Regions from separate parts of the Halalkalibacter kiskunsagensis genome, predicted to be linked through region 3. Evidence: predicted binding sites of a transcription regulator. Region 3 holds the regulator's gene; each other region holds the start of a gene.
What was found. Region 3 encodes LexA, which represses DNA repair genes until DNA is damaged. Its sites were predicted from a motif close to CGAACATATGTTCG; they were not measured.

Region 1 (10,201 bases), on a different contig from region 3:
ATGGTGCAGTTGCTCCAGATGACGGTGAAAATCTCGAAGCGGATTTTTCTGAATATGTAGGTGAAGATCCTGGTGTAGTGGAACCAGAATCAGATGAAGAAGAATCAAATGTTCCGGAAGAATTAGAGCAAGAAGAACATGAAGAACAAGAGGAGCAAGAAGAGGTTGAACCAGAGGTTACGCTTACTTTCAAAGAAAGCGTAGGGAATACGTCTTTTTTCGAATTAGAAAATGGTCAATTCTCGGATGTACGCATTGAATTAATTGGTAGATCCTATATTGATGTAAAAAATGCAAAAGGAAAAACCTTTTATAGTGGAACGCCATCTGAGGGGGATGAAGTTCCTCTAGATATCGAAGCTGAAGAACAAGTTATTTTTAATTTTGGAGCGTCACAGTTTGTAAATTTGTATATTAATGATAAACAATTAGAGTTTCCGTTAGATATAACTCATCAAAAGATTGATATTACTATTGTTAAGTCTTCAGAATAAGAGAGAACTCATACTCCCTTACATACTACCTTCAAACTTGAAGTAGTGGGTGAGGGAGCGAGTTCTTTTTTGTTTTTTGAAGATAAATTGGTTGAATTTATCAATTGTCAGTAATTGTGGTACAATATTAGGGGACTTGTTCAGTAAGGTCTGTTTTAACTTGATGACTTGTCTTATAGGTTTACTACATAAATTAGATATCATTGCTATGAAGGAAGGGAATTTTGTTGAATTTACCAAATAAAATAACTATCTCTCGAATTTTTCTAATTCCATTATTTATGATCTTTCTACTAGTCCCGTTTTCATTTGGTGACATTCAGTTTCTAGGTACGACAATTCCTCTTGCTCATTTCATCGGCGCTATTATATTTATTATAGCCTCTGCGACTGATTGGCTTGACGGCTACTATGCCAGAAAGCATAATCTTGTCACAAACTTAGGGAAGTTTCTTGATCCGCTCGCTGATAAATTGTTAATTACAGCTGCACTTATTGCTCTAGTAGAACTACAGCTTTTACCTGCTTGGATAGCTATTATCATAATAAGTCGAGAGTTTGCGGTTACGGGTATCCGTTTAGTTGCTGCGGCGGATGGAGATGTTATTGCGGCAAGTCAATTAGGTAAATTAAAAACAGTGAGTCAAATTGTTGCCATTTCTGCTTTGATGCTACATAATTGGCCATTTCAAGCGTTGTCGCTGCCATTTGATATGATCGCTATTTATGTTGCAACTTTCTTAACCATCGTTTCAGGGGTTGAGTACTTCCAAAAAAATCAACATGTGCTCTTAAAATCTAAATAGTAAAGTAGGCGGTAGATGTAATGAATGCTGAACTTATTTCTGTAGGATCTGAACTTTTACTTGGTCAAATCGTGAATACAAACGCAGCGTTTCTTTCTCAAGAGCTGGCCATCATAGGGGTAAATGTTTTTTATCAAACAACTGTAGGCGATAATGATAAAAGGCTTACTGAATCACTTAAACAAGCCATCTCTCGTTCTGATTTAATTATCATAACGGGGGGATTAGGGCCAACTAAAGATGATTTAACGAAAGAAGCAGTTGCTTCTTTAGCAGGGACAAAGTTAGTACATCATGAAAAATCATTACATAATATTGAATCTTATTTTAAAAAGCGCAATCGACAAATGTCCGATAATAATCGTAAACAGGCTCTGGTTATAGAGGGGAGTCGTGTTCTTAATAACGAGTACGGGATGGCACCTGGAATGATTGTTTCTATAGATGGTACTAGTATTGTTTTATTACCTGGACCACCGCAAGAAATGAAACCGATGTTTTTAAATGAGTTATTACCCGAGTTATCCAAGATGCTTGGCGAACAAACTTCTATTACATCTAGAGTTCTTCGTTTTTTTGATATTGGAGAGTCTCAATTGGAAACAGATCTATTGGATTTAATAGAAGCGCAAACAAATCCAACGATTGCTCCTTTAGCTAGTGAGGGAGAAGTGACATTAAGGCTCACTGTTAAACATGCAAGCGTAGCAGAACAGAAGCGATTGCTTGATGAAACAGAAGAACGTATTACAAACCGCGTTGGGCAGTACCTATATGGATATAATGATACGTCTCTTATGGAGCAACTCTTTTTGCAATTAAAAGAGAAACGCTGTACGATAGCTACAGCAGAAAGTTTTACTGGAGGGAAATTCTCAAGTATGCTGACTTCTTTTTCAGGGGTTTCTTCTGTTTTTCGCGGGGGATGTGTTTCTTACGCGACGGATGTGAAGGAAAATGTTCTGGGAGTGTCGAAAGAAGTAGTGACTAAGTTCGGGGTCATTAGCAAACAGTGTGCGCTTGAAATGGCAAGCTGTGCACAACAACAATATGATGCAGATGTTGCCATTAGCTTTACCGGTGTAGCCGGACCTGATAAACAAGAAGGCAAAGAAGCTGGCACAGTTTACATTGGGATTGCTGGACTTTCCCAAGAGCCATTTTGTTATGAATTGAATCTAGCCGGAAGACGAGAAGCCGTCAGAGACCGTGCTATTAAATATGGATGTTTTTATTTATTGAACGAAATGAAAAGGTGGAATAAAACAGAATGACAACGTATTTTAATGATTTCCAGATTTCAGACTCAATTAAACGGGCAATTAAAGACATGGGCTTTGAAGAGCCTTCGCCAATTCAAGAAAAGGCCATCCCTGTTATTTTAGAAGGTGGAGATGTAATTGGTCAGGCGCAAACAGGTACGGGGAAGACAGCTGCTTTTGGAATCCCAGTTGTAGATAAAGTTACGTCAGACCGTCATGTGCAGGCGCTCATTTTAACACCAACAAGAGAGTTGGCTATTCAAGTATCAGGTGAATTACAAAAAATATCTGTGCATAAATCAATTCGAACATTGCCTATTTATGGTGGGCAATCAATTGGCCATCAAATTCGAGCTCTAAAGCAAGGTGTGCAAGTAGTAATTGGAACGCCTGGGCGCATTCTCGATCACTTGCGTAGGAACACACTAAAGCTTGATCAAGTTCATACGGTGGTTCTTGATGAGGCCGATGAAATGCTCGATATGGGTTTTGTTGATGACATTGAATCGATTCTTCGTCAAGTGAATTCTGTCCGTCAAACCCTCCTTTTTTCTGCTACGATGCCTCCAGCTATTAAGAAGTTGTCGCGGAAATATATGACGGCGCCAAAAACGGTTACGATTAATAAAGGTGAGGTTACAGCACCACTAATTGACCAAATGTATTATAAAGTGTTAGAGCGTAATAAAATTGAATCACTTTGCAGAATTATTGATAGCGAAGATGTCGAGCTTGGTATTTTGTTTTGCCGCACTAAAAAAGGAGTAGCAGAGCTTGCTGAAGCTCTTCAAGCTCGAGGCTATTTAGCAGATGGGTTACATGGAGACCTTACACAATCACAGCGTGACGCTGTTATGAAGAAATTTCGGGATTCTTCGATCGAGTTCTTAATTGCAACTGATGTTGCTGCACGAGGTATTGATGTTGAGAATGTATCCCATGTTATTAATTATGATATACCACAAGATCCTGAGAGTTATGTTCACCGAATTGGTCGTACTGGTCGTGCTGGGCGTAAGGGACTTGCGCTAACACTTGTTACCCCTCGTGAAATGAAACATTTACGTTCGATTGAACAAGAAATTAAAATGAGCATTCCTTCTCAAGATGTACCGACAATTGAGGAAGTGGTTGTTAAGCAACAAGGATCATGGAAAAAATTGATTGCTGATACGATTGCAACTAGTGGCAAAGAAGACGAGTTGTTTGCTCCTCTTGTTGAGGAGGTACTAGCTGAATTTGCGGCAAGTGATGTTGTAACTGCTTTATTAAAAATGAACTTCTCTCCTGCGTCTACAACAGAGGAATCCGGATATAACTTTGGCGACACTGGTGGCGCCAAAGGAATGGTTCGATTCTTTATTAATGTAGGAAGAAATGTAAATATGACTCCAAAAGTGTTAGTCGAAGCTATCTCTGAGCTTGTGGGAATTCCTGGGAAAGCTGTTGGCAAAATTGATATTTTTGAGAACTTTACATTTGTTGAAGTTCCGGAAGAAGCGGCTCCATTTGTATATGAGGCACTCCGTTATTCGAGAATTAGTGGAGCGAGAGTGAATTTAGAACCAGCAAAGCCGCGTCCAAAACGTGAACCGCGCCGTACCCCAACACGTAGTTAGCCTCGAGATTCTATATTATGTAAAATGAAGTTTTAGAAGAGTCCATTTATTGATAGGACTCTTCTCATTTCTTTCCTCACGTAATGGTTTTCCTATTACTAGCAAGCGAATAAATGTTCGTAAAAACTATTGGCAAAAGCAAAAAAACAAGGTATGATAGAAAAGAACAAAACATAGATTCGCTTTTATAAAAATTTACAATACATTATTTTTTTAATAGAGGAGAGATTCATAATGAGTGATCGTAAAGCTGCTCTTGATATGGCGTTGCGTCAAATCGAAAAACAATTTGGTAAAGGGTCAATTATGAAGCTTGGAGAACAAGCTGAACAACGCGTCTCAACCGTTTCAAGTGGTGCTCTTGCACTGGATATTGCACTTGGAGTAGGTGGGTATCCAAAGGGGCGTGTTATTGAAGTATATGGCCCAGAATCATCAGGTAAGACAACTGTTACGTTACATGCGATTGCAGAGGTTCAACGTCAAGGGGGACAAGCTGCATTTATTGATGCAGAGCACGCACTTGATCCGGTTTACGCACAGAAATTAGGTGTGAATATTGATGAATTATTATTATCGCAGCCAGATACTGGTGAACAAGCATTAGAGATTGCTGAAGCTCTTGTACGCAGTGGAGCAGTAGATATGATTGTTATCGATAGTGTGGCAGCTCTTGTACCAAAAGCTGAGATTGAAGGTGACATGGGAGATAGCCATGTTGGCTTGCAGGCACGTCTTATGTCTCAGGCACTACGTAAGCTTTCAGGAGCAATCAATAAGTCAAAGACAATCGCGATTTTCATTAACCAAATTCGTGAAAAAGTAGGGGTTATGTTTGGCAACCCAGAAACAACACCAGGGGGACGTGCGCTTAAATTCTATTCTTCCGTTCGATTAGAAGTTCGTCGTGCAGAAACACTAAAGCAAGGAAATGACATGGTTGGAAACAAAACGAAGATTAAAGTAGTGAAAAATAAGGTAGCTCCTCCATTTAAGGTCGCTGAAGTGGATATCATGTACGGAGAAGGAATTTCTCGAGAAGGGTCGATTTTAGATATAGGATCTGATCTTGACATTGTCCAAAAGAGTGGCGCATGGTATTCCTTTAATGAGGAGCGTCTCGGTCAAGGACGCGAAAACTCGAAGCAGTTCTTAAAAGAAAATCCGAAAATCACTGAACAAATCGAAACGCTGATTCGAGATCACCATGGTTTAAATGGTGAAATTGAAGTAGCGGCAGCAACGGAAGAAGAATTTGAGGATGTTCCGTTCGATTTGAAATAAAATAAGTAAGAATAAGCACCTTGCGCAAGGTGCTTATTCTTTTCAGGTTAGAGGAGGTGTATGATGAAATTTTTGTACGTAACAGACACACATATACGTGGAACGACTCCGAAAAATCGTTTAGATGTTTATGTAGATACTCTAAAAGATAAATTAGAAGAAGTCATTACATTAGCAAATCAAGAAGATGTGGATGTCCTTTTACATGGTGGAGATGTATTTGATCGACCAGATTTATCTCCTAATGTAGTTGGTCAATTTGCGAAAATTTTTATGAAGGCGAACATGCCCATCTATGTGGTTGCAGGGAATCATGATACATTTGGTCACAATCCAGAAACAATCTCAAGAACGATGCTTGGGTTGATGGATTCATTTGGAGTTATGTCTGTGATAGACCAAACAAAGCCAGTTTTCATTGAAAAAGGTGGAAGTAAGGTTCAAATTAGTGGTCAACCATACCATTATGATTTAGACCAGCGAGACCCGAAATTAGATTATTATCCAACAAAAGATGCAAATGCCGATGTCCTGATTCACATTGTCCATAGTATGCTTGTTGAAAAAGCATTACCAGAAGGTGTACCACATACGCTTATTGATCATATTTGGGGGACGACCGCTGATATCATTTTGACAGGGCATTTTCATGGTGGCTTTGGGATTAAAGAACGAAATGGCAAATTTATGTGCAATCCAGGAGCATTATCACGTGTGAATAATCATTGGTCAGAAATCAGTAGGATGCCCAAAGTGATTATAGGAACAATAATAAATAAGAAAATTTCATTAAGAGAAGTGCACATTAAAAGTGCTAGAAAGGGAGAGGAAGTATTAGACCGATCATTTTTAGAAAAAGCGGTGCATCAGGAAGAGAAGTTACATAGTTTTGTTCAGCAAGTGAAAGAATCGGCGCAGTTTCATTCATTGAATATGAGCGATATTATATTAGAAATAGCTTCGTTGAAAAGTGTGGAAGACAAAGTGAAGCAAGAAGCATTGCGTAGGATGACAGTGATTGAAGAGGTATGGAAGGAAGGGGCGCATGAATAACATCAAAGCAGTAAGGTTGGAGAATTTTCAATCACATCTAGATACATATGTTGAATTTAGTGGCGGCTTAAATGTTATTGTTGGTCAGTCAGATAGTGGAAAGACTGCAATTTTACGTGGAATTCGTTGGGCTTTATATAATCAACCGAGAGGGTCAGATTTCATACGGGTTTCTGCAGATTTTGTCAGAGTCACCATTACATTTGATGATGAGACAGTGATTATTCGTGAACGGACGAGCTCTAAGAATCGCTATACTTTGCGAAAAAAGGGACAAGAAGAGTTGGTTCTTGAAGGGTTTGGAATCCATGTCCCTAAAGAGGTAATGGACGCTCATGGCATGTCTCACCTAAAAATTGATCATGACAACGACCTAATGATCCACCTTTCTCAACAATTAGATGGTCCTTTTTTATTAGAGCAAACGAGTTCGATTCGAGCAAAAACGCTAGGAAGAATTAGTGGTGCTCACTTTTTAGATATGGCTATAAGAGATACGACAAAAGATCTTTCTCAATTAAACATACGAATGAAACAAGAACAAGCAACAATTGATAAGCTACAAGATGAACTTCAACCTTTTTCACATTTAGATGAATTAAAAAATCAGTTGCTAGTTTCAGAAGAAAGAGTAGAGCAGCTTAAAAGATTGATAGTTAAAAGAGATAAACTAGCGATGATAAAAAAACAATGGGAACAATTGAAACAAGAAGAAGAGAAAGCGTTAATTCAAAAACAATTGGTAAAAGATGTTGATAATTGGCAGAACAAAGTCGGAAGTTTACAGACGATGGTTCAACGCTGTATTGTCTTGACTCAGAAACAAAAACGGACCAGAGAATTAAACCGCTCTATCGATATATGTCACACTTGGTTACAGAAAACTGAATATGTCAACAGAGCGTACGACCAATTTGAACAAATTAAGAATCAAGTATCCCTTTTAAAGGTATTACAGTCAAGAGTTATTGAGAAAAGACATTTAGATTATTCAGTAGAAGAGGAAAAGAAAAAAATATTCAAATCAACATTCATTGATCTAGTAGATGTTGCTACAGTAGATCAAATGAGGGAACGGCGTGAGAAACAGAAACGATTACGCCAACTAAAAGAACAAATACAAAGAAATAAAGAACAATTAAATCACGTAATGAGAGTTAGTAAGCAATTACCAGATGGAAATCAGCTCTTGAAGAAACATGACATAATTGCAAATACGTCAGAGCGATCCAAGAAACTCAAATCAATTCAAGCAAGGTTACTAGATTTTCAATCAAGATTGGAAGAAGGCAACCGCTTTATCAAAAAGCAAACGGAGGAACAAATCTGTGCAGAGCAACAATTACAACAAATGTTGTTTGCTGAAGGGACTTGCCCAACTTGCGGGCAAGAAATTTGTAAGCACGGGAATGATTAAGAAGGAGGGACTGTCATGAATGTTGAACAACAATTAACTCAAATCAAACAGGCAATCGAGAAAGCAAGAGATATGCGATACAGAGCAGAAGCAAAACTAGAAGAGTTAGAAAATCAAAAGAATAGACTCTTAGTAGAACTAGAAGAGCTTGGAGTACAGCCTGAAGAACTGGATCAAGAAATTAAAAGGCTTGAGCACGAAATTGATTTATCTTTGAAAGAGACATGGGATCTCATTCCAAAGGAATTGATTAAAGATGAGTAATCGATTAGCTCAAGTGAAACAACTTGAAGAGCGCTTGAAAAAAGCGAAAAATCAATGGACAAGACTTGACGCGAAACGAACGTTATTACAAGAACAATTAGCTGAAAAAATGCAAGAACTTGATTCTTATTTTGAGACGATTGATACGTATGAAAAGGCACGAGTTCTTTTGCAACAGTCAGCTGAGTATGCAAGAGAGCAAGCAAAGCAACAAATTGAGGCATTAGTTACAAACGCTCTCCAATATGTATTCGGTCCTTTGTTTTCTTTTCAAATTGAACTTGAAGAGCATGGAAACAAAGCTGTAGCAGAATTTTATGTAGTTTCTGAATACGAGGGGATAAAAGTAAAAACGAGACCGCAAGATTCACGTGGTGGTGGAGTTGTTGACATTGTGACACTTGCCCTACGAGTTGCGTTAATTGAAACCATTCAACCAAAAAGAGTTGGTCCATTGCTCTTAGATGAACCAGGCAAGCATGTGTCAGGAGATTATGTTCTCTATTTATATGAGTTCTTAAAGTCATTAAGTACGATGTTTAATAGACAAATTATCATGATTACCCATAATTATCACCTTGCCCAGTCAGGTGATTTAGCGTATGAAGTCGCTATCAAAGACGGGGTAAGTGAAGTCGCGAAAATTGACAACACTTGACATTGCCTAAAACGAGCTTTAAAATTAAGTAGAATGCGGTGAAGTTTTATGTCATATTTATTTTTTTCCGCGATCAAATGTAATATGCGTTTGTTTTTATAATGATGAAGAAAAGTATGACAAATTGAAAAACCAACAATTAGATAGCAAGAGGAGGTGAAAGAGTATGGAAATATTGATCATCTCCATTTTGCTTGTTGTCTCTGCAGGTATTGGTGCAGTTGTTGGATATCTTGTTCGAAAATCCATTGCAGAAGCGAAAATTTCAAGTGCGGAACATGCAGCGAAACAAATTGTTGAAGATGCGAAGCGCGATGCTGAGGCGAACAAAAAAGAGGCAATCCTAGAAATGAAGGATGAGGCTCATAAGATTCGTACGGAGGCAGAACGTGAAGTTCGTGAACGAAGAAATGAGATTCAAAAACAAGAGAATCGTTTGGTACAGAAAGAAGAGATTCTTGACCGGAAGAGTGAAACCTTAGATAAGAAAGAAGAGTCTTTGGATAAAAGGGAGGAATCTCTCACCAAAAAACAACGACAAATTGAAGAGATGGATAGCAAAGTGGAGGAAATCTTGAACAAGCAGAAAACGGAGCTTGAACGCATTTCTGGATTTTCTCGCGAAGAAGCTCGTGAAATTATTCGTAATGAGGCCGAACAAGAGATTGCTCATGAAACGGCTCTCCTTATTAAGGAACGAATGGCACAAGCAAAAGAAGAAGCTGATAAAAAGGCGAAAGAAATATTGTCTCTTGCAATTCAACGTTGTTCTGCTGATCACGTAGCAGAAACGACTGTTTCGGTTGTTAACTTACCTAACGATGAAATGAAAGGACGAATCATTGGTCGTGAAGGTCGAAACATCCGAGCGTTAGAGACATTAACAGGAATCGATTTAATTATTGATGATACGCCTGAAGCGGTTATTCTATCAGGATTTGATCCAATTCGTCGTGAAATAGCTCGTACAGCTCTAGAGAAACTTGTTCAAGATGGTCGTATCCATCCTGCTCGTATCGAAGAAATGGTCGATAAATCTCGTCGCGAAGTGGACGAAGCGATTAGAGAGTATGGTGAGCAAACAACATTTGAGATGGGAATTCATGGCTTACATCCAGATTTAATTAAAGTTCTCGGTCGACTGAAGTTTAGAACTAGTTATGGCCAAAATGTGTTAAAGCATTCAATGGAAGTAGCTCACTTAGCCGGGTTAATGGCTTCTGAATTAGGTGAAGATGTAAAACTTGCTAAACGTGCTGGACTACTTCACGATATTGGAAAAGCAATTGATCATGAAGTTGAAGGAAGCCACGTTGAAATAGGGGTAGAACTTGCAACGAAATA
Region 2 (10,201 bases), on a different contig from region 3:
TACATTTTTTTACTGATTTTGTTTATGATAATAATACAACTTACAGTAAAAGAGGTTATTTTATGCACTTAGCATTAGCGCTCATATTGTTTTATCTAAATATAAAAAAGAAAAATTATCATAACATTAGAATATATTTCCCTAATATTTTTTATGTTGTTTTGTTAATGCACTGTATTATTACTTTTTTAAACATTACCTTCTTTGGGAAATGAAATCACCTTTTTTAAAAGTAAAAGTCGTTCGCGCTTTGTATATTTTCTTCATCATGCCTCATGTGATCCTTTTGTATTTATCCGAGTTTCCTAGAGGGATTTCTAAGCAAATTATTTATATTTTAAAATGGGTAGGTGTCTCTTCTTTTCTTGAATTTATTGTTTGGAGAAAATCAAAAGCGATTACTTTTCAGCATGGGTGGACGATTGCATGGTCAATTAGTGTATATATGAAAATGTATACATTTAGTTATCTTCTTACTCATAAGCCACGCTTTGTTTTGAATGCTTCTCTTCTCTCGCTCATTTGGTTTATCTATATTTTTAAACCGCCTTTTAGCACAGGTTTTTTTGAAGGGCCAGTTTTGAAATATATAAAACGTTTTACATGTTCTAAATATAGAATTAAATCAATTGTGCTTAGATTGGAGAAATAAATTAACGTGAAGTGGGTTAACACAATACTATGTCATAAAAATGTCTTATGTATCACTGTTTGATGCAATGATGATGAAATATCAAATTGTGAAGAAAACAAAAGCTAGTTTAGTTTCAACAATTTTCTTTCATTAAGGATTGTTATTTCCTTACCATTTTTATCATTGGTATATGAAGACAAACAAAATGAAAGCGCTATCTATCATTTATCTCATGGAAATGAGTGCAAGAATTTGAACTGCCTTTTTTGAAAGAGTTTCATTTTCACGCTTTTTAATGTATGTATGAATACCCTAAACATAAAAATTTACAAAAAATCCTAAAAATCTATGGGGTATTATGTTAAAATAGTCTGCATGATACATAGTTTCGGTATTTTATTCCATATGCTTTTTTGAAATAGTGCTAAATGGTACATAGTATGTCAGTGAAGTGCAATTTAGTGATTAAATGGGCATCTAGATAGTAGTATTGGGGCAGCAGTGTAGCAGTGAGTGATAATATGTACGTTGACAAAGGTGTGAATGGCATGAAAAAAAAGAACAAGCAAAAGAAAAAGAACCATTTAACGTTTCGTTTAAATGTACTTTTTTTTGTTGTATTTCTATTGTTTTCTGGTTTGATTCTTCGGTTAGGATTTGTGCAAATTGTTGAAGGGGAAAGTTTTGTTAGTGAGCTTGCTTCCACAACGAATTCAACGGCTCGTATTGATGCGCCAAGAGGAGTTATGTACGACCGTTTTGGAAATGTTGTAGTAGATAATCAATTGGAGTTATCCGTAACCTATACAAATCCATCTAGAACGACAAAAGCGCAAACAATGCTTGATATCGCAAAAGATTTAGAACCGTTAATTGATATTGACACAGATCGAGTAATTGAACGTGATATTCGTGATTACATATTAATTAATATGACAGAAAAAGAGCGCTATGAGCTTGTTAGTCGAGAAGAAAGAAGTAAGTTAGAGAGCGCTTCCGAGGAGTATCAATTGGAGGTTGAATCGATTCCTCAAGAGCAAATTGATTCAATTTCAGAAAAGGATCTGCGTGTGTTAGCGATTTTCCGTGAGATGGCAAGAGGGTATGCAAACTCACCACAACGAATTAAACAACGGATTACTGAAGAAGAAGCACATGTAATCAGTGAGAATTTGGATCGTCTACCTGGAATTGATATTTTGAGAGACTCTAGTCGTTCTTATCCATACGGTGATGCATTTCGTAGCTTTTTTGGATCCACTAGTACAATTCCTCGTGAAAAGCTGGACTATTATTTATCAAGAGGATATGACCGTTCAGACTTAGTAGGGACAAGTTTTTTAGAAGCTCAATATGAGGAAGCATTACGTGGGAAAAAGGCAGTTGTGGAGAGTATAATGGAGAGACAAGGAAGTAAGACGATTGATAAAGAAGTAAAAGAACGTCTTGGACAACGAGGGAATGATCTTGTTTTAACAATTGATATGGAGCTTCAACAAAAGCTTGAGGACATTGTCGAATATGAAGTGCGTAAAACAGGCTATTCATATATTAAGGATCGTTCTGCATATGCGGTGTTGATGAACCCGCGTACGGGAGATATTTTAGCGATGGCTGGATTTACTGGTGAAGGGGAACTCCGAACTGATCATATTGGGAATGTGAACAATATGTATGAAATGGGATCGTCGGTAAAGGCAGCTTCAGTCTTAACTGGTTTTCAATCAGGTGTTGCACAACCCGGCACAAGTTTTAATGATAGACCGATTATTTTACCAAGTACGGAACCAAAAAAGTCATGGAGAACGTTCGGTTGGCTTGATGATCGACGTGCTCTTGAACAATCCTCAAACGTCTACATGTTTGAAATAGGAATGCGAATGGCTAATTGTCATTATACGGCTCCAAATACTCGATGTGGCTGGACTACTGGTTCCATCGATCGAGCTTATAACGAAGTTCGAAATAGCTTTAGTCAGTTTGGGCTAGGTACAGAAACAGGAATTGACTTACCATCTTATTCATCTGGGCTCATAGGCGGAAGTGAAATCCCAGGGAATTTACTGGATTTAATGATCGGACAGTATGATAACTATACTCCTCTCCAATTAGCTCAGTATATCGCAACAGTTGCTAATGATGGCTATCGAATGGAGCCAAGGTTAGTGCGTGAAATTAGAGAGCCATCAACGAATCCAAATGAACAAGGCGCGATCATTCAAAAGTTCGAACCGAAAATTTTAAATCGAGTCGATATGAGTGATGCGCATATTAACCGTGTTCAACAAGGGCTACGGGATGTAATGACACGTGGAACAGCAAGTGGAATGTTTGCCAACGCACCTTACCAACCTGCTGGAAAAACAGGAACAGCCGAGGTGACTGTAACGGTTGGTCAAGGGGAGAATCGTCGCTCAATAGCTGGAAATACGCAATCTTTGGTTGGTTATGCGCCGTATAACAATCCTGAAATTGCTTTTGCAGTTATCGTTCCAGATATCAAACTAGATAGCAGGGGTGGTAGAGCGGGAGTTGCTCAAGAAATTTCGAAAAAAGCGCTTGAAGCGTATTTTGATTTACAAGACGTACGGAATGGTCCTACGCCTGTTGATGAACCAATTTTAGAAGAAATCAATATAGATTAAATGGAAAGAGAGTCTCCAAGGTGACATACCATGTGAGACTCTCTTTAATTATAGTCGTATTTGTCAATCCCACTTACTCAGATACTTTGGTGTAAATTGCTCCATCTTTGTCAGCAGTTCATCTGGACAGTCGGAAATAATTAGCTGATCTAAGAACTCTGCCTTTAGAAAGCCTTCTGTTGTCATATGTTCTAAAAGAGATAGCAATTTATCATAAAAACCATTGGGATTAAAAACTCCAATCGGCTTATGATGGTAGCCAATCTGTTGCCATGTAAGAGCTTCGGCCAACTCTTCTATTGTTCCAATTCCTCCGGGGAGGGCGATGAACCCGTCTGCTAATTCATACATTTTCGCTTTTCTTTGATGCATGTCATCAACAATAATAAGATCAGTTAATTGAACATGTTGAACATTTTCATGAATTTTTTTCGGGATGACGCCTACAACTTCTCCATGCCTCTGTAACACATAGCGAGCAAGTTCACCCATTAAACCAGCGTTGCCACCACCGTAAACGAGATTAATCTTATTTGTTACGAGTGCTTGAGCAAATTGGTGAACTTCTTTCGTGTAGCTTGCATCATTTCCGAAACTTGACCCACAAAACACACAAATATTCTTAAACATCTTTTTCCCACCATTCTAGTAAATTCTCCATTATAAAATAGTAATCGAAAGGAACTGATTTGTAAATTGTGGTAAAAGTTTTAGTTATCTGAATTTTTCTTAGGTTGAATTTTCCTTTTGCATGAAATGAAAAAACGAAGGGGGAAAATGATTGTTTAAGTCGAATCTTAGGTTAATATATGGAATTTTATATAGGAGGAGAATGATGATAGAAAAAATTGTATCATTAAAAGATGTATTGTGGAAAAGAGATGGAAAGACAATTTTACATAATATTACGTGGGACGTATCCCTTCATGAACATTGGGTCATTTTAGGGTTGAATGGATCTGGAAAAACGTCGATATTAAATTTGCTGACAGGGTACCAATGGGTATCTCAAGGAGAAGTTCATGTCCTTGGTCAGAAGTTTGGCCAGACGAATATACCCGAACTTCGTAAATCAATTGGTTGGGTTAGTTCTGCTGTTGATGAAAGGTATGCAACACGGGGGCAAGACACAGCGCTTGAGGTTGTCTTAAGTGGGAAGCATGCATCAATTGGATTGTATGAAGAAATCACAGAAGTTGATATTCGACGTGCGAAACAGTTGCTTGTCAAGTTGAAAATCGAGAGGTTGACAGATCAACGGTTTGTGACACTATCACAAGGGCAAAAAAGAAGAGTCATTATCGCTCGAGCTTTAATGCCATCACCGAAAATTCTTATTTTAGATGAACCTTGCAATGGGTTGGATTTGTACTCAAGGGAACAGTTGCTAGAGACGATTCAACAGTTAGCCACAGCGAAGGAGGGACCGACACTTCTATATGTAACTCATCATATTGAAGAAATGGTGCCTGCGATTTCACATGCTCTTTTGCTAAACAGCGGGACGATCGTTGCGAAAGGAGATAAGCATTCAACGTTAACCGAAAAGAATTTAGAACAGACGTATCAACTTCCTGTTTCCATCGACTGGAAGGATGAACGACTATGGGTGAGTATCAAGTCAAGCGAATCCGCTGCACTAGATCAGTAGATGATAGAGATCTAACTTTACAAGAAAAATGAGCAATGGGGGGATATCCATTGCTCAAATTGCTTTTCTTAACATGGTTTAGTTGAACTCTGGTAATGTCTCGTAGGCCATTTTTTTTATGATTTCTTCATGCTGTGGATAGTCTTTTAGAAGTTCCTTCTGTGTAAAGAGCTCGAAGTCTTCATATTCAAAGCCTGGTGACACCATACATCCTACAAGTGAAAACGTGCCTTGCCCAGATAATGAAGATCCGAAGATCGCATTTTTAGGAACCAATACTTGTGGAACCTCTCCTTTATCGAGGTTTAATCCAAGACGTGCTTCTTCATACTCTCCATTTTCATGTATGATATGAACTGATAGTGAGCTACCTGCATGAAAATACCAAAGTTCATCTGACTGTAAACGATGAAAGTGTGAAACATCACCGGTACGCAACAAAAAGTAAATGCTTGTATATAGCATTCTCGCTTTACTTTGAATTTCCTCGTCTGATCTAAAAGACCGCTTAAAAAAGCCCCCCTCTGGATGAGCCTCCAAATTAAGATGCTGAATCCAATAATCAGCTTGATTTTGATTCATAATAAACCCTCATTTCTCATATGTACTCTCTTCAGTAAACCAAAAGGAAACAAAAGAATCAATAAGGAAGCTAATGGAATGACTTTTTTTCTCTTTTGACATCTCCTTGACATATTTATGCTATTATACTAACAACTGTAATCACGAAGACAAATAATAGAAAAAAGATGCAAAGTTCTAACTGAAGTTAGCCCATAGTTCATAAAAATAATAAATTTCTACTAAGGCACTGTTTTTGTCCTGTCCTTTTATTGATCCTTCAATTCGAGAGAGGAGGCCACTTATTTCGTACATGGTTTCCCTTTCAACACTGTATTGAATTCGCTTTGATATAATATTCCATGCAGTTTTAGCGTTTGCATGTTCACGCTGTGCCTCGTCCCAGTGATTTTCTTTGACATGAGATTCAATATTTTGCATGAATTTTTCTAGCTGGTCATCGTCGTTCATAGGTTCTTTCAGCCAACTGCCACTAATCATTAAGGTGAAAGTTAGTAGGATGAACGAGATAGGAATTGTATAAAAGAGTATTTTTCTCAAAGCGTATTCACGTTCCTTTGTTAAAATCGAATTTGTTAGTAGGGCCCTTCATAGTCACTGATGTCATTGGTATTTGAGACATGATCTTCCACTGGATCTACATAAAGTGAATCATTCGGTAAGATAGCAGCATAGGAAACTTTTGCTAAGTCATCAAATCCTTTCTTGTTGAGTTGTGCTTGTACCCAGGTGAGATCTTTGCCACGTTGTTGGATATTTTGTTGTAATATGACTCCGTCGACGATAATTTCAGTTGTTAATTTGGCACGGGTAATGGGGATATGTAAATCTTTTTTTTGTACGTATTGAAATTCGCTTTTTCGTAGAACAGATAATGTTCCGTCTGGCTCTAATAACGCAACCTCGACTTCAGTAGGATCAAAGGTGCTTTTGCTACGCAGTTGAACCATTAGTTCATCTCTTGTAACGCGGGTTTTCTTTAAGTTGTTCTCTAATATTTTCCCATCTTCAATAACGGTAACAGGTTCTCCATCAATGACCTTTGATAAATAACGATATTTTATATTGATGTATTGTAGGATCAAAGTGAAAGCGATGAAAACAGTTAGGGCAATCCAATGGGTTAACGCTTTTGAAGAAACATCCGTGGCCATTGTTCCAGCAATGGAACCAATCGTAATGCCATTGATATAGTCAAACATAGTCAGGTTTCCAATTTGTTGCTTTCCAATTAACCGAGCATAGATGAGAAGGGTGAAAAATGTTATGATTGCTCTCACGATTACTACAAGTGCCTCGTTCATTTGATCCCCCAAGTAGTGTTTGTATTAATGTAATTATTTCCATATTAGCTTTTATTATGTAGCTTTTTATTTTTTGGGAGGATCCTTACAAAAAAGAAAAGCAAAAAGCGTCTGTGAATTAACAGTGTGTTAATTCTTAGAAGTGTGAACTGCTTAATTGTTGCTCGGACATCTATGGTTCTAGTATGTTATGTGAGATTTAAAGGGAGCTATGCAACTATGAGAAAGGCAATTCGTTCCAAGCACGAATTAACAAGTCGTACTATTGCCTTGCTACCGATTTTAAGCAGTCAATTGCGATGGTTCTAATTTCTTCGCTCATTTTTAATTTGAGCTTTTTTGATGACCAATCAAATTTATCGACAGTACCAACAAGGTTGTGTAGAATTCCATCTTCCCAATAGGTTACGTGCACATTGAGCTCATGCTTCAGTGAATCCATGACAATGATGCCGATTTCTTCGAGCTCCTGTTCATCTAATTGGGGTTTCTTGACCTTCTTTAATTGTTGTTTCCTATCTAGTAGTGCTTCTTTGTGCTCAGGCAAAAACATTCTGCTGCTTTCCCAAAGAAGATTTCCACGCTGTAAATGTTGACTCATTTATAATGCCCTCCTATCTTTTGTGCGCGTTCAAAGGCTTGGCCTGCCTTTGTTAACGAGGAAGCTCGAATAAGCGCCGTTGTGCCATACCTTTCTTTAATTCCATCCATTACATAGCCAAGGTCTACTTTTTTATTTCGGGCTGTGTCAAATAAACTAAGCTGCAGTTCATTATCATGACATAGTTTAGTAAGGCTAACACTGAGTTTTCTAATTGGATTTTGATCCCAAAATTGAAGAAAGAGCCCCTCAGCCAGGCGAAAAACATCCATTACGTAGTTGGTTGGTTCATATAATGTCGCTTGTCGATGGAAGCCAGTTTTTATTTCATAACTTGCCCCGCTTACACTAACGGTTACGGTTTGCCCCATGACCTTGGACTTGCGCGCCCTCATACAAACTTCTTCACATAGTTCAAGAAGAACGACGCGAATTTCAGCCAGGCTTATGTAATCACGTGGGAGTGTCATCCCGTGACCGATTGCTTTTTGACCATCGTGAGAAGCCGTCGTGACCGGCGATAAATCGTCTCCATTAGCCGTCATCCAAAGAACATGACCGTTAATGCCCCATTGATCTTTTAGACGTGGAAGAGGAACAGCTGCTAATTGTCCGATTGTACGAATTCCCATATTCCGTAAGTGGCTAGCCATTCTTCCGCCTACTCCAAACATCTTCTCAACAGGGAGTTGCCATAAGGTCTGTTCAAGTTCCTCTTTTTTTAACCAAAAGATTCCTGTTTTGTTTTTCTTTGAAAAGTTGTCACAAGCCATCTTCGCTAAAACTTTATTTTCTCCAATCCCAATCCTTGCTCGAACTTTTGTGCTTCTCCAAATCTCTTGTTGAATTTTTTTGGCTATTTCAAGTGGTGGACCAAATAACATTTGACTGCCTGTCACATCAATGAATTGTTCATCAATTGAATAAGGCTCGACTAAGTCGGTATACTCTTCTAAAATATTGGTAATCTCGACTGAAGTCGTAATATAGTCTTGCATTTTAGGAGGAACGACAACTAAATCAAGACATTTTTGCTCAGCTTCCCATAAACGTTCGCCGTTTTTTATACCACTTTTTTTCGCAAGAGGACAGGCAGCTAAAATAACACCTGAACGCCTTTTTGGATCTCCAGATACAACGAGTGGTTTATGTTGTAAATGAGGGGATCTTGCTTTTTCGATGGAAGCATAAAAAGATTGCATATCGACAAGGAAGATTGTTTTCATCGAACTTCACACTCCAGATAAGAACAAATGTTTGTGTTATTATTATATGCGAAAGTACGTTCTCTATTCAACATACATTTTGTGGAAAAGATGTTTGGTCAGGGTAGTAGAAAGAAGAAGCTAAGAAACTTGACTGTTTTTCCTTATCGGGATAAAAATGTGAGCAAGGAATGCTAAGTTAAAGAGAGAGTCATAAAATATACTAAGAGAGCAAGGTAAAGTGTTACGTAAAAATGAGGGAGGTATTACTAATGCGTAAAAGTCCATGAATTGTTACCCGTGAAGTTGTGTACAACTTCAAAGAGAAAGATGTTCTGACAAATGTGAAACACCGTGATGAAAAAGGGGTTGTTCTCACATTTGATGATGGTCCGAGCAAATATTTAGACAGGTTTCTTGATGTTTTAGCAAAAGAAGAAGTAGGAGCAGTCTTTTTTTGGCAATCACGTTTGCTTCATCATAAGAGATCGTGGAAGCGAGTATTAGAAGAGGGGCATGTTATAGGAACACACGCCCATAGTCACCCAAACCTTGTTAAGCTAGACTACAATGAACAAATGAAAGAAATCAATACAAGTAAAAAAATAATAGAAGACATCACGGGGCAACAGGTCCGCTATCTTCGACCGCCATTTGGACAGTATAACAAGGATACAATAACAGTCGCATCAAAATTGAAGGTAGAAATGGTTATGTGGGAAATTTCCTCATTTGATTGGGAGTTAAAACATCATCCTAACAAAATAGTTGAGAATGTCACAAGTCATGTTCAAGAAGGTTCGATTGTTCTTCTTCATGAACTTGAACAAACGCTTCATGCCTTGCCAACATTAATTAAAAAGATCAAAGAGAAGGGGTTCCAGTTCCAGACACTATAAAATGAAAAAGAGAAACATCAAGTAGCAAGAGGCTTAAAACATCGAATTAGTATGAAATCGTATAACGACACGGTATCTCTTAAATAATCCTCCTTAATTTGGAAAAGCTAACAAGTAACCATAAGCTAGGAGGAGGGACTTGATGTTAAATAGAAGAACAACTTTCTTAATTTTGTTCCTTTTTACCCTTCCAATGTACAATTTTAGTGCATATGCGCAAGAGTTGAAATTGCCAGAAGCACCTATTTTTATAGATCAACAATCATTTGAAACAAGATATATTATGAAAGGTGGGAATATACTTGTTCCTGCATTATTTCTAAAGCATACAGGGGTAAGAGTCGATTGGAATAAGTCGTTTCGCTCCGTTGTCTTTCGTTATAAAGATAGGCAAATTGCCTTGCCCGTAGGGAAAAGCTATTTTGACGACTATGGAAGTGCTACAGGAGTATGGAGGCGCTTACCTTTATCTACGAAAACAATACAATTTGATGGAGAAACGTTCGTCCCACTTATTGATGTTGTAAAAAAATTAGGGATGCAGGTATCGTATGAAGGAGAACGAACGTTTATAACAACAAATATCGACTCTCCAAAGGGTGCAATCTACAAAGGGGATTCAACTAAGAAACAAGTTGCACTAACATTTGACGATGGTCCAGATGATTACTATACCCCAC
Region 3 (10,201 bases):
TCGTGGAGTGATACTATACAACCATGTTGTATATAGATTGACCGATTGTTTTAATAATATGAGCGTAAAGATTTTGTTTTCTGAAAGTAGTGAACTGATTTCTAATAATGATATCCTTTTACTTCTGTATTGTAATCTGCTTGTCTATCACTAATAATGAATGAGAGGTGGTTAGATGAGTAAAAAGACAGTTCTCTTAATCATGTATGTTTTATCTTTCCTGTTCTTCTTACGTAGTGTATTTCGAATAATGGTGAATGAAGGAACTGGTGGCTATGGCATGGTGATTGTTAGTGCTTTAGTTATGACGCTTATTCTTCGTATTTATTTAAAAGAAAGAAGAAAAGAGAAGGAAAAGCAAGAAATTAAAACAGCATCCGAATAATTAGGATGCTGTTTTCCATTTGAGGAAAACGAACTAAAAAAGAACCTGCCCAAGAAATGACAAGTTCACTTACCTTTAATGTATAGTTCGAAATACGCCAATAACTTTGCCCAGTACTGAACATTCTTTTAGTAGAATGGGAGCCATTGTTGAATTTTCTGGTTGCAGACGAATATAATCCTTTTCTCTGAAAAAGCGTTTTACTGTTGCTTCGTCATCTTCTGTCATCGCCACAATAATATCTCCATTATTAGCAGTTTGCTGCTGCCGAACAATGACCATATCCCCGTCGAATATTCCTGCTTCTATCATACTGTCCCCTTGAATGACAAGAACATACACTTTGTCATCAGAAACAAGGTGTTCTGGTAGGGGAAGATAGTCTTCAACATTTTCAATTGCTGTGATTGGTAGACCTGCAGTAACTTTCCCGAGAACCGGTACATATGTAGTCTTCTTATCTGGAAGTGAAACAGTTTCATTATCTAGTGATAATACTTCAATTGCCCTTGGTTTCGTAGGATCTCTCCTAATAAACCCTTTTTTTTCTAAACGTGAAAGATGTCCGTGAACAGTAGAACTTGAAGCAAGTCCGACAGCCTCTCCAATCTCTCGAACGGAAGGGGGATATCCTTTCTTTTTCACTTCAATTTTAATAAAGTCTAGTATTTCGAGCTGCCGTTTTGATAGCTTTGTCATATAGTACACCTCACTTACTTTCCTAATTATCTAAATTGTACCATGCGAACATATGTAATGCAAACGTTAGTTCTAAAAAAACGTTGACACAAACGAGCGTTCGTATTATCATAAACACGAACAAACATTCTTATTCGGGGTGAATACAATGATTAAACGTTTTACAAGTCAAGAAATCTTTATAATTTTAGCAGCATTGTTTGTACTGTTCTTTATGTATTTAACAATTATTATATCTGCATCGCCAATTGAAGCAAGTGATCTACATGACGAAGTTGAACTAACGGTGGCTTCTGCTGAATTTAAATCTATGTCCGAGCAAACTAGTCATAAATCTCGTTTCTTAGCCGTAAATTCAAATGATGAAAGCAATAACGATGAATAAAGCATTGATTTATTGCCGTGTTAGTACGGATAAAAAAGACCAAGAAACTTCATTAAAAAGGCAAGCAAATGAACTTGTGAAATTAGCTGAGCTGCATAATTTGCATGTTGAAGAAATTATTGAAGAAAGAGCAAGTGGATACGATGTTGATCGTGATGGAATACTTACTGTATTAACGCGTTTAGGAGAAGGAACAGTGCAAGCTCTATTGATTCAAGATGATACTCGATTAGGAAGAGGACACGCGAAAATTGCTTTACTGCACCAACTGCGAAAGTTAAATGTTCAATTATTAACAATACAAGATCATGGGGACTTAACTTTATCGGAAGCTGATGAGATGGTGTTAGAAATAGTCTCAATTGTAGAGGAGTTTCAACGGAAATTACATAATAGTAAAATACGAAGAGGGATGAATGAAGCTATTAAAAATGGTTATCGTCCAGAAGCTAATTTAAAAAGAGGGGTTAGTGGCGGGCGAATGAAAAAACAAGCTCCTTTAGAAGAGATTATCAGGCTTCGAAAAATGGATTTAACTTTTCATGATATAGCAGCAACGTTAAGAGGGTTCGGATATGATATTTCTAAAGCAACTGTGCACAGACGTTATCAAGAATATCAGAATCAGCAAATGAGCGAATAGTCGTACTTCATAAAAACAAGCTGTTTTGGTTGAAAACATAGTCCTGATCATGTAAAGTAGGGAAATGAATGTTTGTTGAAAGAGAGGGTTTTTACGTGCTATCAAAGGAAAAACTAAATAGAATTAATGAATTGTCTAAGCGGGCGAAAACGACAGGATTAACGAAACAAGAAGAAAAGGAACAACAAACGCTTCGCAAAGAGTACATCCAGACATTTCGGAAGTCGTTCAAAAACCAGCTACATTCCGTCACGGTTGTGGATGAAAATGGAAACGATGTTACTCCAGACACGTTAAAAGAAAGCAAAAAAAATCAAAATAAACCGATGCATTGATCAGTCTCCAGTTTAGTCTTTGGAGGCTTTTTTGTGTAAACCTTCCTTCTGTTTGAATGCTTGTGAAAATTAAGGATAAAGTATAAGATGAAAAAGGTAGATATACATTTTAGTTTATTATGGAAGGTAGGGTATTATTATGTCGAAACAAGTAGATCAACTTGCCGTCAATACAATTCGTACATTATCGATTGATAGTGTGGAAAAAGCCAATTCAGGCCATCCGGGGATGCCAATGGGGGCAGCACCTATGGCGTATAGTCTTTGGACACAATTTATGAATCATAACCCAGCAAATCCGGATTGGGCGAATAGAGATCGCTTTGTGCTATCTGCAGGTCACGGATCAATGTTACTATACAGCCTATTACATTTAACTGGCTATGATTTGTCTTTAGAGGAGTTACAAAACTTCCGTCAATGGGGAAGCAAAACACCAGGCCATCCTGAATATGGGCATACACCAGGTGTTGAAGCAACAACTGGACCTCTCGGACAAGGGGTAGCAATGGCGGTTGGAATGGCGATGGCAGAACGTCACTTAGCAAGCACTTACAACAAAGACGATTTCGAAGTTGTCAATCACTATACATATTCTATTTGTGGTGACGGAGATTTAATGGAAGGTGTTTCGGCAGAGGCAGCTTCACTAGCTGGGCATCTTAAATTAGGTCGTCTGGTCGTTCTTTATGATTCAAATGATATTTCATTAGATGGAGATCTTCACATTTCGTTCTCAGAAAGTGTGGAAGATCGTTACAAAGCTTACGGTTGGCAAGTGATTCGTGTAGAAGATGGAACTGATTTGGATGAAATAAATCGTGCTATAGAAGCAGCAAAGCAAGATGAGCGTCCAACTTTAATTGAGGTGAAAACAGTTATTGGCTATGGATCACCTAATAAATCAGGGAAATCAGCTTCGCATGGTGCACCACTTGGAAAAGACGAAGTGCTTCTTACAAAGTCCTCGTATGACTGGACACATGAAGAGGAATTTCATGTTCCTCAAGCTGTAAGTGAATTATTTTCTTCTGTCAAAGCAGAAGGGGAGAAAAAAGAAGCAGAGTGGAATGAACTTTTCGCAAAGTATAAACAAGCTTATCCTGAATTAGCTGCTCAATTTAAGCGTTCGATTACTGGAGAATTACCTGAAGGCTGGGACTCAGAAGCGCCTGTTTATGAGCCTGCTTCAAGCGTAGCAACTCGTTCTTCTTCAGGCGAAGCATTAAACGCTTTTGCTAAAGCGGTTCCTGAATTGTTTGGAGGATCTGCTGACCTTGCTGGATCAAATAAGACATACATGAAAGATTTAGGTGACTACTCCCGCGACAATTACGAGGGTCGTAACATTTGGTTTGGCGTTCGTGAGTTTGCAATGGGTTCTGCGATCAATGGGATGGCACTTCATGGTGGATTAAAAGTATTCGGTGCTACATTCTTTGTATTCTCGGATTATTTACGTCCGGCTATTCGCTTAGCGGCATTAATGAAACTGCCAGTTATTTATGTCTTTACTCATGATAGTATCGCGGTTGGAGAAGACGGACCAACTCATGAACCGGTTGAACAACTCCCAGCACTACGTGCGATGCCTGGCTTGTCTGTTATTCGTCCTGGTGATAGTAATGAGACAGTTGCTGCTTGGAAAGTTGCTCTTGAAAGTAAAGATACTCCAACAGCGCTTGTATTAACTCGTCAAAACTTAAAGACGCTAGATCATACTGCTGAGCTTGCATATGAAGGCGTTAAGAAAGGTGCTTATATTGCTTCTAAATCAAGTGGGGAAACGGACGTTCTTTTACTTGCATCTGGTTCTGAAGTACCTTTAGCAGTTGAAGCTCAAATGGCGCTAGAAAAAGATGGCATTCATGCAGACGTTGTAAGTATGCCGAGCTGGGATCGCTTTGAGGCTCAACCGCAATCTTACAAAGACGAAGTGATTTCTCCAAATGTAAAAATCCGCTTAGGGATTGAAATGGCTTCTTCATTAGGATGGTCTAAATATGTAGGCGATCACGGTGATGTACTTGCCATTGATCAGTTTGGAGCCTCTGCACCAGCTGCAAAGATTTTAGAAGAATATGGCTTCACTGTTGATAATGTAGTTGCAAAAGTGAAAGTACTACTACAAAAATAAATTTGAAATTGACTCTATTGGACACTTTTCCTCACATAATGAGGCTAGTCGGACCTTTAGAGTCAGTTTTTTTTTTGTTCGACAAAACTAGTGCATATCTTCTCCGATTTCAGACAATCATTTTACAAGAGTTCTCGTATACTAATAGAAAATCAAAGTGCGAGAGGGTGTCCATGATGAGACATTATGAGTTGTATATTTTTGAAGAAGATGTTGCTCGTCAATATTACGGACAAGAATCAAAATTATTTTATCTTTTTCTTGAACACGACAAAGTGAGTGGATCGCAAAAAGAAATATTACGCAAACAAATTGAATATATTACAAAACCGATTCCATCTCTTCTCTTACAACAAAAGTTAAATCAAAATCTTGGAAAAGTAGATGAGTATAGAAAGAAAAAAAATACTCATGTGATTGAAATGGTTGAACTAGATTCTAAAGCTGAATTAGTAATTGAAGCGGATGCTCTTTATTTAACTGCAGCAGGATCTTTTGAAGTAGAAACAATGTTTTTTGAAATTCTTAGAAAATGTGAATCTGCATTTTTTGCATTTTCAATTGAAGAACACCGCTATGGTTGGTTAAAACCATTGAAGCAAGAAGATTTCTTACGAACGAATCAATTATAAGTTACACTCGTTCATGATATTTTTCTGAAGTGCTTTTAAATCCCTTGTCATTAAGATATAATAGATAAGGTTAATTCGGGTTTATCCCGATTGTTTTAGATAGCACGAAGGAGGATGTTGGACTTATGTGGATTCATATTTTAGGGTATACACTAGCTGTTGCTGCTGGTCTTGCAATTGGCTTCTTTATAGCACGTAAGACGATGATGTCTTATTTGAAAAAGAACCCACCATTTAATGAGCAAATGCTCCGTGTCATGATGATGCAAATGGGACAAAATCCATCGCAGAAGAAAATCAATCAGATGATGAAGGCGATGCAAAAACAACAATCAAAATAGTTATTGATGGACAAGCACCTCATTTTTTTGGGGTGTTTTTCTACTTTAGTCGTTGTATCGCAAGGAACTTAAAGTGAGGAGAATGGGATGTCAACAGTTGAGGTAAAACAAATAACGTTACAAGATGTATCATTTGAAGAAGATATATTCATTGATGTTCGATCTCCGGCAGAGTTTACTGAATATCAAATACCAAATGCGATTAATGTTCCACTTTTTTCGAATGAAGAACGAGCAAAAGTTGGGACTGCTTATAAACAAAAAAGCAAAGAACATGCTATTGAGCTGGGCTTGTCGATGTATGCACCTAAAATCCTTGCTTTTTTCAAGAAGTTAAAGGGATTACAAGAAGAAATGCCGACTAAACGTATGGTTATTTACTGCTGGAGAGGTGGAATGCGCAGTAAAACGATTGCTGGAACTGTCGGTTTACTAGGGGTAGAGTGTTATCAGTTAGTAGGAGGTATACGCTCATTTAGACAGTATGTTCAGAAAGGGTTAGAGCAAGAAGCACTCAAGAAACGAAATTTTATTGTAGTTGCTGGTCATACAGGATCAAGAAAAACGGAGATCCTTCAGGTTCTTAAGAGAAAAGGGTATCCAGTTATTGACCTAGAAGCACTCGCGGGTCATAGAGGATCGATTTTTGGACATATTGGAATGAAACCAAAAAGTCAAAAGCAGTTTGAATCATTATTATTGGAGCAATTACAGCAACTAGAAAATTCAAGTTACCTAATTATAGAAGCAGAGAGCAAACGAATTGGCCATATCATTCTTCCAGATTTCATTATTAAAGGGAAAGAAAATGGAGTTAGAGTGGAGCTTGATTATCCATTTTGGTCTAGAGTAGAGCATATTTATAATACTTACCAACCTGAAAAATACAAAGAAAATATATATGAGGCAATAATGAAAATGCGTAAATACTTATCATCTCAGTTATTAGATGAACTTGATGTTCTGCAACAAAAAGAAGACTTCAAGTCCATTTTTTCTAAGTTGTTAGAAGAGTATTATGACCCACGCTATGATTATGCTTTCTCAAAATATCAGACGTCATCAATTCATATTGAGTTTGAAGATTTAAATTCTGGGGTTGGAAAAATGATAGCATTTATTGAAAAATATCGTACAAAGATAACAGGCTAACAGGGGTAAAGTCTTTAGGAAAGGTGTCGTATAAATCGTGAATGTGTTCAAAGATTTATGGTGGGTTTTCAAACAAGAGAAAAAGGCATATGGAATAGGAATTATTATTATGGCCATCGTATCTTTTCTTACCCTTGTTCCGCTTTTAATTGTGGGGGTTTCTTACATTTTATTATTAGAAATATCTAAAACCATAAAACAGCTTGAAAGTGTGATTGAGTACTTTTCGTTAATTATGAGCTTTCACTAAAAAAAGAACCTTCTTCATTTTATTTTTGAAGTTGGTTCTCTTTTTCATTTTGATTTTCATAATGATTTAACAAAGAATCTAGTTCTTGGCTTACGGTCAGGACGGCTTGGGAGGAAAGCCCTTTAATTAAGGCTAGTTCTATTAATTCATTGCGTTTTTTCTCGATAATTGTAAGTAATCCTTCGCTCATAGAGATTCCCTTCTTCGCTAAATCTTGTAATAATTATACAAATTACCGACTAAATTTACAACCTTTAGTGGCAGAAAGACATGAAACAATTATTGTGAAACGGTTTAGTAAAGTGAGTTCACATAGTGGCTCATTGCCTTTTAGACTGTTCAAAAAGGGAACTCACCCATAGTCACGTAATGGCAATGGATTAGCTCGTTGCCCGTTTGCACTAATTAAAAAAATTGAAACAACGAGAGCTTTCCTGTATCTTTAAGAGGGAACACCGTCACCGTGTCGTTGAGAAAGGGGTGAACAGCTTGAATGACATTTATGTTTGGCTAACAACAATTGGAGCTGTAGTAATGGCTTCAGTAGCTATGATGATTCGATTAAAAGCAACGAAAAAACCGGTTTCAGAAAAGAAAATCATTTTCCCTCCTATTTTTATGTCAACCGGTTTCTTAATGTTTTTATATGAGCCAGCTAGGCCGGCTTTTTTACAAGTTGTAGAAGCGGTAGCTGTAGGAATGGTCTTTTCCGTTCTATTAATAAAAACATCAAAATTTGAAATTAGGGATCAACAAATTTACTTGAAACGATCAAAAGCGTTTGCATTTTTACTAATTGGCTTATTACTTGTGAGGATTGTCTTTAAGTTGTTAATAGGGGATGCAATAAACGTTGAAGAACTTGCAGGAATGTTTTTTCTTCTTGCATATGGGATGATTATACCTTGGCGGATTACTATGTATATAAGCTTCCGGAAGATGGAAAAGGAACTTGATTCCCAATGCAGTGTTTATCTACAAACGTAACTGTCTAAAACTATATCCTGTAGGCTTTAACGGGGGCAATTTCATACTAGTATCTCTCTAAAGCTACGAGAAGTAGACAAGAAAATTCTTTTAATATAAATGATAGCGAAGGGATTTCCCCTTCGCTATTCTTTCGTATCCTCTTCAGCAAGTTTCTTTAGGGATTTAATTTTCCCGTGTGGATTTTGAGATTCCTTGCGTTTTCTAAATTGTCTTTCCTCTTGTCGTTTGGATTGTGTCATTGTTTCACACCTTTTGTTTAATAAATACTTACGTCAAGCTAATATGTATTCTTCCATATAAGACGTGAACTATTCATTTATATTTACCTCAGTACATGATTGTAGAAGTTAGGTTGTATTAGTAACAAATGTAAATTAACCAAAGGATAACATAAGTTTCGTGTTATCCTTTGGTTATCTAAGGCTTATGATGTTTCAAGCAAATCTTGATACGGCGTCATATCAATATTTTTTTCACGTAATTTCTTTTTAAGAAATTTATGGTCACGTTTAGGCGTTGCTAAAATATAGCCTTTAATAATATAGTCTTGAGTCAAAAGGTCAATTTCATCTTGCAGTGCAAGTTCACCGATTTTACCTGCGATTTTTCCTTTCGCAACATCACGAAACAATTCAGGAACGGGCTCGACTAAATCGTTTAATAATTGACGTTGCTCCTCATCCCAAAGATGTAGCGTTTGTTCGATGTAATAATCTTGCCAGTCAAGAATTGATTTTCCATCTTCTTTTGGAAATCGTTTAAGAAATTTCCGGAACATAAAATACCCACCAATAAACATTACCGTTATAAGAAAGATTGTCCACAAGACAATGAACCACATAAACCAAGTAGGCACCACTTTTCACCTCAGCTCTTCATCATACTTATCCTACCACAAAAAACATTATGCTGGAAATAGTTAAGATGATTCCATATTAGGGATCCTTTTGATAAGATTGATAATCGAGGTGATGAAAAAAATGTTGTATTTGATTGGCTATGCCCTTCACATGTTAGTCTCGTTTTTGTTTTTCTTACTTATTCCTTTTCCCTTTTTAATTAAAGGAAGCTTATTGGACGAGCCTGGTAGATTTGTCCTATTGTTACGGATATACAAACGAATCATATGGTTAGCGCATGGTGGAGTAATAATCGCACTTATATCTGGTTTTATGATGTCTACACAGTGGCTAAGTGTTTGGTTTGTTAGTGTATTGATCATATGGCTTTTCCTTAGTGCACTTTTAGGGATGACAGCAAAAATGGTTCGGATCATCCTTGAAAAAAAAGAAGAACATGCCAAGACCGAAGAAGAAGTTCATAAATTACGATTGTATAGTCTCTTTCTCATGTTTGGTATTATCACAATGTTTTTCGTGAAGTTCATCCTCTATATCTAAAATATGGTAAATAAATGGTAGCTTTTTTGTGAAAACTAACAAATGCTGCGAGAAACGTTTTGCGATGTATACAATGTCAACATTTATTGAAATGGCTATACTGACAATAAGTAATGTATTTGTTAGAGGAGGACTTACTATGCTCATTGGAGTTCCAAAAGAAATCAAGAACAACGAGAATCGTGTTGCGATGACACCAGCGAGTGTGATGACACTTGTACAGGCTGGTCACCAAGTTATCATCGAAAAAGATGCTGGCCTTGGTAGCGGCTTTGCGGATGCGGTATTTATCCAAGCTGGAGCTGAAATTGAAAGTGACCCAGTAGCAATTTGGGAAAAGGTTGATATGATTATGAAAGTAAAAGAACCACTTCCATCAGAGTACAATTACTTCCGTAAAGGTTTAATTTTATTTACGTATTTACATTTAGCTGCAGAGCCTGAGCTTGCAAAAGCGCTAGTGGATAAGGAAGTAACAGCTATTGCTTATGAAACGGTACAAGTAGGACGTACGTTACCTTTGTTAACTCCAATGAGCGAAGTTGCAGGAAGAATGGCTGCTCAAATTGGAGCTCAATTTCTTGAGAAACCAAAAGGAGGTATGGGAATTCTATTATCAGGAGTGCCTGGTGTAAAACGTGGCAAGGTAACCATTATTGGTGGAGGCGTAGTGGGAACTAACGCAGCTAAAATTGCAATGGGTCTCGGAGCAGACGTTACCATTATGGACTTAAGTCCAGACCGCCTACGTCAACTAGATGATTTATATGGAACGGATATTCAAACGTTAATGTCGAATCCTCTTAATATCGCTGAGGCTGTCAGAGAGTCAGATTTAGTTATTGGAGCGGT

Region 1: the regulator LexA is predicted to act here: its motif matches at 4,288-4,301, upstream of recA (recombinase RecA).
Region 2: the regulator LexA is predicted to act here: its motif matches at 8,664-8,677, upstream of SLH51_RS11410 (DNA polymerase IV).

The regions. Positions count from the first base shown of each region.
Region 1 covers NZ_JAXBLX010000014.1:57,093-67,293, forward strand. The annotation lists gene SLH51_RS10055 (helix-turn-helix domain-containing protein) at 1-494, shown strand, start outside; gene pgsA (CDP-diacylglycerol--glycerol-3-phosphate 3-phosphatidyltransferase) at 722-1,300, shown strand; gene SLH51_RS10065 (competence/damage-inducible protein A) at 1,321-2,574, shown strand; gene SLH51_RS10070 (DEAD/DEAH box helicase) at 2,571-4,181, shown strand; gene recA (recombinase RecA) at 4,416-5,465, shown strand; gene SLH51_RS10080 (metallophosphoesterase family protein) at 5,526-6,518, shown strand; gene SLH51_RS10085 (AAA family ATPase) at 6,511-7,935, shown strand; gene SLH51_RS10090 (hypothetical protein) at 7,951-8,199, shown strand; gene SLH51_RS10095 (ATP-binding protein) at 8,192-8,857, shown strand; gene rny (ribonuclease Y) at 9,024-10,201, shown strand, end outside.
Region 2 covers NZ_JAXBLX010000016.1:89,946-100,146, forward strand. The annotation lists gene SLH51_RS11375 (peptidoglycan D,D-transpeptidase FtsI family protein) at 1,183-3,279, shown strand; gene SLH51_RS11380 (LOG family protein) at 3,343-3,909, opposite strand; gene SLH51_RS11385 (ABC transporter ATP-binding protein) at 4,118-4,930, shown strand; gene SLH51_RS11390 (cupin domain-containing protein) at 5,009-5,512, opposite strand; gene SLH51_RS11395 (DUF4363 family protein) at 5,690-5,962, opposite strand; gene SLH51_RS11400 (DUF421 domain-containing protein) at 6,088-6,816, opposite strand; gene SLH51_RS11405 (YolD-like family protein) at 7,079-7,417, opposite strand; gene SLH51_RS11410 (DNA polymerase IV) at 7,414-8,643, opposite strand; gene SLH51_RS11415 (polysaccharide deacetylase family protein) at 8,931-9,521, shown strand; gene SLH51_RS11420 (polysaccharide deacetylase family protein) at 9,664-10,201, shown strand, end outside.
Region 3 covers NZ_JAXBLX010000010.1:25,876-36,076, forward strand. The annotation lists gene SLH51_RS07600 (hypothetical protein) at 176-385, shown strand; gene lexA (transcriptional repressor LexA) at 461-1,084, opposite strand; gene SLH51_RS07610 (hypothetical protein) at 1,233-1,469, shown strand; gene SLH51_RS07615 (YneB family resolvase-like protein) at 1,462-2,112, shown strand; gene SLH51_RS07620 (DUF896 domain-containing protein) at 2,208-2,447, shown strand; gene tkt (transketolase) at 2,587-4,584, shown strand; gene sirA (sporulation inhibitor of replication protein SirA) at 4,758-5,216, shown strand; gene SLH51_RS07635 (YneF family protein) at 5,342-5,557, shown strand; gene mnmH (tRNA 2-selenouridine(34) synthase MnmH) at 5,645-6,709, shown strand; gene SLH51_RS07645 (aspartyl-phosphate phosphatase Spo0E family protein) at 6,979-7,149, opposite strand; gene SLH51_RS07650 (CcdC family protein) at 7,449-7,946, shown strand; gene SLH51_RS07655 (DUF6254 family protein) at 8,072-8,188, opposite strand; gene SLH51_RS07660 (DUF2621 domain-containing protein) at 8,374-8,790, opposite strand; gene SLH51_RS07665 (hypothetical protein) at 8,930-9,349, shown strand; gene ald (alanine dehydrogenase) at 9,489-10,201, shown strand, end outside.